Regions from separate parts of the Streptomyces sp. NPDC093586 genome, predicted to be linked through region 1. Evidence: riboswitches for the same ligand, from Rfam matches in the RefSeq annotation. Region 1 holds a riboswitch; the other holds the start of a gene.
What was found. A riboswitch is a leader RNA that binds a small molecule or an ion and turns the genes downstream of it on or off. The one in region 1 is predicted to bind cyclic di-AMP.
Positions count from the first base shown of each region.

Region 2: another riboswitch for cyclic di-AMP. It lies ahead of ACIRFH_RS35985 (peptidoglycan DD-metalloendopeptidase family protein); the one in region 1 lies ahead of ACIRFH_RS12815 (transglycosylase family protein).

Region 1 is NZ_JBIWJA010000009.1:142,048-146,238, forward strand. It holds gene ACIRFH_RS12805 (cytochrome P450) at 1-347, shown strand, start outside; gene ACIRFH_RS12810 (transglycosylase family protein) at 492-1,577, shown strand; cyclic di-AMP (ydaO/yuaA leader) riboswitch at 1,755-1,920, shown strand; gene ACIRFH_RS12815 (transglycosylase family protein) at 1,924-2,679, shown strand; gene eno (phosphopyruvate hydratase) at 2,949-4,191, shown strand, end outside.
Region 2 is NZ_JBIWJA010000073.1:4,893-9,083, forward strand. It holds gene ACIRFH_RS35980 (SGNH/GDSL hydrolase family protein) at 1-706, opposite strand, end outside; gene ACIRFH_RS35985 (peptidoglycan DD-metalloendopeptidase family protein) at 932-1,873, opposite strand; cyclic di-AMP (ydaO/yuaA leader) riboswitch at 1,878-2,036, opposite strand; gene ACIRFH_RS35990 (tyrosine-protein phosphatase) at 2,476-3,273, shown strand; gene ACIRFH_RS35995 (DUF6126 family protein) at 3,301-3,420, opposite strand; gene ACIRFH_RS36000 (helix-turn-helix domain-containing protein) at 3,417-4,064, opposite strand; gene ACIRFH_RS36005 (aspartate aminotransferase family protein) at 4,139-4,191, opposite strand, start outside.

The sequences.
Region 1 (4,191 bases):
AGGACATCGCCCCCGGGGACCCGGTCCTCGTCGTCCTGGCCGCCGCCGACCGGGACCCGGAGCGGTTCACCGACCCGGACACCCTGGACCTCTCCCGCCGGGACAGCCAGCACCTCGGGTACGGCCACGGCATCCACTACTGCCTCGGCGCGCCGCTCGCCCGGCTGGAGGGGCAGACCGCGCTCGCCACGCTCCTCACCCGTCTCCCGGACCTGGCCCTCGCCGCGGATCCGGCCGAACTGCGCTGGCGCGGCGGGCTCATCATGCGGGGGCTGCGCACCCTCCCGGTGACGTTCACGCCGGTGCCCCCGCCGCCCGGGAACGATCCGTCGCCGATGCAAACGTGACACGCGCTCAGTTCTGTGATCTTCACGTGATCTGTGCGGCATGAACTTGTGACAAGCGATCATCTCCCTATACGTTCACGGATCAGCGTGGCTGCCGAGCACCACTCGCCGCGCCGTCCTCGCTGTCTCGTGAAAGGTCGTCGCATGCTCTCCGGGAACGGTCGTCACCGTCGCCCCCGTCAGGCTCCCGCCCTGGTCGTCGCCGCAGGAGTGACCGGCTCCGCCATCGCGATCCCGCTCCTGGGGGCCACCGGCGCCCACGCGGCCGACGGGACGAACTGGGACCGGGTCGCCGAGTGCGAGACGGGCGGCGCCTGGAGCCAGAACGGCGGCAACGGGTACTACGGCGGCCTGCAGCTGTCCCAGGACGTCTGGGAGCGGTACGGCGGTCTGGGGTACGCGCCGAGCGCCGACCAGGCGAGCCGCTCGCAGCAGATAGCCGTCGCCGAGAAGGTGCTCGCGGACCAGGGCATCGCCGCCTGGCCGACCTGCGGGCTGCTCGCGGGGCTGGGCAGCGGCTCGGGGACCACGTCCGGCGGCACCGGGGCGTCGGGTGACGGGGCGTCGACGGGGAAGAGCGGACCGGGGGCGCCGGGGGCGCCGGGAGCGTCGGGTGCGTCCGAGTCGTCCGGCTTGACCGATTCCACCGAGTCCGGGCCTGAATCGTCCCCTTCGGCGACCCCCTCCCCGTCCCGGTCCGCGTCCCAGGTGCCGTCGCCGTCCGGCTCGGCCACGCCTGACGCCACGTCCGATGGCACGTCGGGCAGTTCCGGCGAAACGGCCAAGTCCGACACGTCCTCCCCGTCCGGTGCTCCGGCCGGCGACGACACGCGGGGGTCCGGCCGCGCGGACGGCGCCGCGCCCAGCGGTGACGAGACGGGCAAGTCGGGGCAGGATGGCGCCATTTCGGGACTCGTCGGCACCGAGGACCCCGCGACCGGCCGGCATCGCGGCGGCAGCGCCGAAGAGGGTGGGGTGGACGGCCGTACGGCCGAGTCGTCGGGGCGTCACGCCTCGCGCGACGGCGACGGCACCCGCGACCTCACGGACGGCTCGTACACCGTCCGTTCGGGCGACAGTCTCTGGGGCATCGCCGACTCCCTTGACCTCGCCGGGGGATGGCCGTCCCTCTACGCCGACAACAAGGACGTCGTCGGTGCCGACCCGGACCACATCCTGCCCGGTCAGACGCTCACCGTCACGGGCGAATCGGGCGAGAACCAGGGCTAGTTCGCGTCACGGTTAGAGGCTGTATGTCCGTTTTGGATCACGTGAGAGATAGGTCTCAGAAGCCGTGATCGTCTTTGAAAATCCGCGGAGCGCGTGTCTACGGTCGTGACCGCTCGCCACCGCGGGCCCCGACCGTCGCAACGCCGAATCCTGCCAGCGGCGGTACGGGAACAGTCGTCGCCTCGAGCGCCGCAGGCAGGAGCGGGGGACCCAGGTAGGTGCCGCACCGGGCAGTCGATCCGGAGCGGCTAGGGGTGAAGCCGAGTTCCGTGAGGGACCCGGCCGGGCAACTCAACCGGCCCGAACCCGACAGCTCACCTCGCAGGCGTCGGTGAGGGGATCAACCATGCTGTTTTCCGGCAAGGGCAAGCATCGTCGTCCGTCCAAGGCCACCCGTGTCATCGCCGTCGCCGGCGTCACCGGTGCCGCCGTCGCCGCCCCGCTGATGGCGGCCGGCAACGCCTCCGCCGCCACCGCGTCCGAGTGGGACGCCGTCGCCCAGTGCGAGTCCGGCGGCAACTGGGCCATCAACACCGGCAACGGTTACTACGGCGGTCTGCAGTTCTCGGCCTCCACCTGGGCCGCCTACGGCGGTACGCAGTACGCCCCGACCGCCGACCGGGCGAGCAAGTCGCAGCAGATCGCGGTCGCCGAGAAGGTGCTCGCGAGCCAGGGCAAGGGTGCCTGGCCGGTCTGCGGCACCGGCCTGTCGGGCGCCGCGTACACCGGCGGTTCCGCCGAGAGCCAGTCCTCCGGCTCCGCGCAGTCCTCCGGCGGCTCCCAGAGCTCGCAGAGCCGGTCCACCGGCTCCACGGCCGAGCGCTCCTCCGAGCAGAGGGCCTCCCGCTCCTCCGAGCGCCCGGCCGCCGAGAAGCAGGCCGAGAAGAAGACCGTCACCCCGAAGAAGACCGTCACCACCCCGACCGGCGAGAAGGTCGAGAAGGGTGACGGCGAGTACAAGGTCGTCGAGGGCGACACGCTCAGCTCGATCGCCACGGAGCAGCACGTCAAGGGTGGCTGGGCGAAGCTGTTCGAGCTGAACGACGACATCGTCGACGACGCCGACCTGATCTACCCGGGCCAGCAGCTGCACCTCAAGTAGGCGACGGCCCGCCCTCAACTCCCGTCCTGGTGCGTGTTCCCCCGTACGCACCAGGGCGGGTTTTTCACGCCCCGGGTGCCGGGGAGGCTTCCCGGGTTTCCGCGAACGGTCTTTGTTCCGTTCGGAAACAATTTACTCTCGGTTCTGTCCAACGGGTGGGTGACCGGCTGGCCGATCGCCCGGAGCCGGTTAGGCTCGTCCCGCAGAGCCGCTGCGGTCCTCGCGGACCCGCGTCACACCGAAGCGTCACATTGAAGAAGGAGATGCTCGTGCCGTCCATCGACGTCGTCGTAGCCCGGGAAATCCTGGACTCCCGAGGCAACCCCACGGTCGAGGTCGAGGTCGGCCTCGACGACGGCAGCACGGGGCGTGCCGCCGTTCCGTCCGGTGCCTCCACCGGTGCCTTCGAGGCCATCGAGCTCCGTGACGGCGACCCCAACCGCTACCAGGGCAAGGGTGTCGAGAAGGCCGTCCTCGCCGTCATCGAGCAGATCGGCCCCGAGCTGGTCGGCTACGACGCCACCGAGCAGCGTCTGATCGACCAGGCCATGTTCGACCTGGACGCCACCGACAACAAGGGCTCGCTGGGCGCCAACGCCATCCTCGGCGTCTCCCTCGCCGTCGCCCACGCCGCCTCCGAGGCCAGCGACCTGCCGCTGTTCCGCTACCTGGGCGGCCCGAACGCGCACCTGCTGCCGGTGCCGATGATGAACATCCTGAACGGCGGCTCGCACGCCGACTCCAACGTGGACATCCAGGAGTTCATGATCGCCCCGATCGGCGCGGAGTCCTTCTCCGAGGCGCTGCGCTGGGGCACCGAGGTCTACCACACCCTCAAGAAGGTGCTGAAGGGCAAGGGCCTGGCCACCGGTCTCGGCGACGAGGGCGGCTTCGCCCCGAACCTCGGCTCCAACCGCGAGGCCCTCGACCTCATCCTCGAGGCCATCAAGGAGGCCGGCTACACCCCGGGCGAGCAGATCGCGCTGGCCCTCGACGTCGCCGCGTCCGAGTTCTACAAGGACGGCTCCTACACCTTCGAGGGCAAGGAGCGCTCGGCCGCCGAGATGACCGAGTACTACGCCGAGCTGGTCGAGGCGTACCCGCTGGTCTCCATCGAGGACCCGCTGTTCGAGGACGACTGGGAGGGCTGGAAGACCATCACCGACAAGCTCGGTGACAAGGTCCAGCTCGTCGGCGACGACCTGTTCGTCACCAACCCGGAGCGCCTGGCCCGCGGTATCGAGGAGGGCGCGGCCAACGCCCTGCTGGTCAAGGTCAACCAGATCGGTTCGCTGACCGAGACCCTGGACGCCGTGGAGCTGGCCCAGCGCAACGGCTTCAAGTGCATGATGTCCCACCGCTCGGGCGAGACCGAGGACGTCACCATCGCCGACCTGGCCGTCGCCACCAACTGCGGCCAGATCAAGACCGGTGCCCCGGCCCGCTCCGAGCGCGTCGCCAAGTACAACCAGCTGCTGCGCATCGAGGAGATCCTCGACGACGCCGCGGTGT
Region 2 (4,191 bases), on a different contig from region 1:
CGCCGCGCAGCCGGCGCCCGATCCACGGCACCAGGAACTCCCGGGCCCAGTGCACGTCGTCGCGCCGGACGTCGAGGGTGCCGCGCGGCGGCAGGGGCGGCCAGGGCTGGTCCGGGTCGGCGGGGATGCGCAGGCCGAGGACCTGGCCGGCGCGCAGCGCCACGCGGGTGTGGCCCTCGGCCGACAGGTGCAGCCGGTCGGCGTCCCAGGCCCTGCGGTCCTGGATGCTGCGCAGCGACCACAGGTCGAGCACCGGGCAGCCGTAACGGTCGGCGATGGCCCGCACGTGTCCGTTGTAGGTGGCGATCTTGCCGCGCAGATGCTTGAGGACGGGCACTCCGCGGGTGTCGAAGCCCGTGGTCACCATGACCGTGCCGGCCGCGGCGGTCAGCGCGGCCACCGCCCGCTCGAACCGTTCGGCCACCTCGTCGGGGTCGGTGCCGGGCCGGATGATGTCGTTGCCGCCGGCGCAGAACGAGACCAGGTCCGGCGCGAGTTCGATCGCCCGGGGGACCTGTTCCGCCACTATCTGGTCGAGCAGCCTGCCGCGTACGGCGAGGTTCGTGTACGTGAAGTCGCCCTCGGGGCGCCGGTCGGCGAGCAGGACGGCGAACCGGTCGGCCCAGCCGACGAACGCTCCGTCGGGGCCGGGGTCGCCGACGCCCTCGGTGAAGCTGTCCCCCACCGCCACGTACGACCCGATCACTGCTCTGCTGTCACTCTTCGAATCGTCTGCCACATCGACCCATGATTCACCTTGGAATGTGACCTACGCGACCGTAGGAAGGGGTTGACGGGCGGTGAGATAAGCCACTCCTAAAGTGTTTGCCAATTCAGGAATAAGCGAAGCCCGGTGGCGGACGCGCCGAAGGCCGGACCCGGGGATCGGGGTCCGGCCTTCGGCGGCGCGGGGTCTGCGCGGAAACCGTCGTCAGACGGAGACGCCGTGCGAGCGCAGGTAGGCGATCGGGTCCACGTCGGAGCCGTAGTTCGGCGTGGTGCGGATCTCGAAGTGCAGGTGCGGTCCGGTCACGTTGCCGGTGGCACCGGAGAGACCGATCTGCTGGCCGGCGGTCACGGACTGGCCGGCGGAGACGGAGATCGAGGACAGGTGGGCGTACTGGGCGTAGTGGCCGTCGGTGAGCTTGATGACGACCTGGTTGCCGTACGCGCCGCCCCAGCCGGCGGAGACGACCGTGCCCGCGCCGACGGCCTTCAGGGAGGTGCCGGTCGGGACGACGAAGTCGGTGCCGGTGTGGTAGCCGCTGGACCACATGCTGCCGGACTGGTGGTACGGGGTACCGACGCCGGCGCCGGCCACGGGGGCGGTGTAGCCGCTGGTGGTGCCGGCGGACCGGGTGTTCGTGTTCGAGGACGTCGGCGCGGCGGGCTTCGACGAGGTGGTCTCCGCGGCGTCCGACGCCTTCTCGGCGGTCCGCGCGGAGGACTTCTCGGCCTCGGCCGGCTTCTCGGCGGTCTTCTGCGAGGGTGACGGGGGCGCGGTGGTGCCGGCCGCGGCCTTCTGGCCGATCGACAGCTTGAGACCCGGGTGGATGAGCGACGGGTCGGAGCCGATGGCCTCGCGGTTGTCCGCGTACAGCTTCTTCCAGCCGCCGTCGACGTGCTGCTCGTCGGCGATCTTCGAGAGATGGTCGCCGCTCTTCACGACGTAGGTGTGCGAGGCCGAGCCCTTGTCGGCCGACTTCTGCGCGCCGGCCGTGACGGACTGTCCGGCGGCGGAGTGCGCGGGGGCGGCCTGGGCGGCGGCACCCATCAGCGGGAGCGCGAGCGCGGCGCCACCGGTTCCGGCTATGGCGATGGTGCGGGTGATGCGCTGGGCCTTGGTGCGGCGGTGCTTACCCTTCGCGGGCATGGCGAATTCCTCTCCGGCGCCTGCGAGGTGAGCTGTCGGGTGCGGACTGGAGATGTCCGGCCGCGTCATGGCGCGGCTTAACCCCGAGCCTGTTCCGGGAACCGGAACAGGCGGTCTTACCTGTGGGTCCCCCGCTCCTGCCGTGTACGGGTGGTGGATGAGTGCGGGCTCCGGTCGGCGGCAGGATTAGGCGTCCGTCCGGATCGGTGGTGAACGTAAGGGACCACGAGGCGCACGGACAAGCGAGAGGCTCCCCGGACCGGTGTTCCGCTTGATCCTTCACGGGAATGAGCGGTCACACTCCGTCGATTCCGTGAGCGTCCCTCTCCGTAAACGGCCTTGAAAAGCGCATGAATTACGTGAGCATGACGGGCAACGCTCGGTCACCTCTATGACGCTGCTCACGAGGGTTGCGCCAGTTACCCTTATTTCCCAGCGAGTTGGTGTGAAGTGGGCAATTGGTGCAGAAGGCCCAGATACTCCATATTCGGCTCTATCGGCTTCCCTGTGGGCGACTCGTTGCCGCAGGCAAGGGATGCCGTATCGTCGGCTGGGCGCCCGACGGCGAGCAGCGCCGACGGGGCGGAGTGGGAGGAGCCCCCGTGACGCAGCAGGTCCCGTCGACCGAACCCGAGCTGGCCGGCGTGCGCAACTTCCGGGACGTGGGCGGACTGCCGACCGTGGACGGGCGGAGCGTGCGCCATGGAGTGCTGTTCCGCAGCGGCCACCTCGCGCACGCCACCGAGGAGGACGCCGCGTTCCTCGCCTCGCTGGGACTGCACACGATCTTCGACTTCCGCAACGCCGCCGACCAGAAGCTCGAGGGTCCGGACGTCGAACTGCCGGGCGTGCGCCATGTGAACCTGCCGCTGAGCGATCCGGCCGACGGTGCCGAGTTCTGGAAGATGGTCCGCGACGGCGACCTCGACCAGCTGCGCGAGATCCTGGCGGACGACCGGGGCGCGAACCGGATGATCGCCTCCTACCGCACGATCATCAAGGAGCGCACGGCGGAGCACTCCCGGGTGCTGCACGCGCTCGCCGAGGACAGCGTCCCCGCACTGATGCACTGCGCGGCCGGCAAGGACCGCGCGGGCCTGTCGATCGCGGTCACCCTGCTCGCCCTGGGTGTGCGGCGCGAAGCCATCCTGGAGGACTACCTGAAGTCGAACGCGACGCACCGCCGCTACAAGGTGCGTCGCAGCAGCACGGCCGCCTCGGCCTACTCCCCCGAGGTCATGGAGCTGCTCAGCCCCCTGTTCGACGCGCGCGCCGAGTACCTGGCCGCGGCCTTCGAGACCGTCGAGGAGACCTGGGGCGGGGTCGACGCCTACCTGGAGAAGGGACTCGGCATCACCCCGCGGACCAGGGAACGGCTGCGCGAGCGGCTGCTGGACTGAGCCGCCCGCCCGCGTTCCCGGGCGGCGCTATCCGGCTCCCACCTCGAAGAGCAGGTAGAGGAAGCCGCCGAAGACGTGCCCGAGGGCGATGTAGATGAGAAGTCGCACCCACAGGGCGCGCGGGAGCTTGTCCTGGATGGCACTCATGGCATCTCTCCGGGGGTGTGGCGGGTCGGTGTGGTGACGGGCCCCAGGCACAGCGCCGTCGTCGGGCTCTGCAGCAGGGTGTGGACGAAGAGCAGCTCGAGCCCGTCGACGTCCTGGGCCGCGATCCGGTGCGGGGTCAGGGAGTCGAAGTGGGCACTGTCGCCCGGGGCGAGCAGGTGCACGGCGTCCCCGAGGCGCAGCCGCAGCCGCCCCCGCAGGACGTAGAGCCACTCCTCGCCGGGGTGTACGCGCACGATGTCGCCCTGCGAGCCGTGCGGCACGCGGACGCGCAGGGCCTGCATCCCGCGGCCGGAACCGCCGGCCTGCCAGTACGTCCAGCCGCCCGCGGCGGTCGGCTCCATGCCCCCGGCCCGCACGACGGCGTCCCGTTCCGCGGCCTTCTCGCCGAGCAGTTCCGAGACGGTCGTACCATAAACACGCGCGAGCGAGAGCAGCATCGGCAACGAGGGCTGGCGCTGCCCGGTCTCCAGGCGGGAGAGGTGGGCGGGCGACAGCCCGGCGGCGCGGGCCGCCGCCTCCAGGGTGAGGGCCGCGCGGCGGCGCAGGGCGCGCAGCTGCGGCGCCACCACGGAGGACACGGCGTCCGGCGGCCCGTCCGACTGATGGTTCGCGGAGGAGGACATACCTCCATTCAGCCCGAGCTTTGCCTGTGGGGCAATTTTTTTGCCTCACAGGCAAAGCGGTGGATGTCCTCCGGTCAGCGGTTCGCCACCGCCTGCCTGACCAGTGTCTTTCCGAAGTCCCACATCA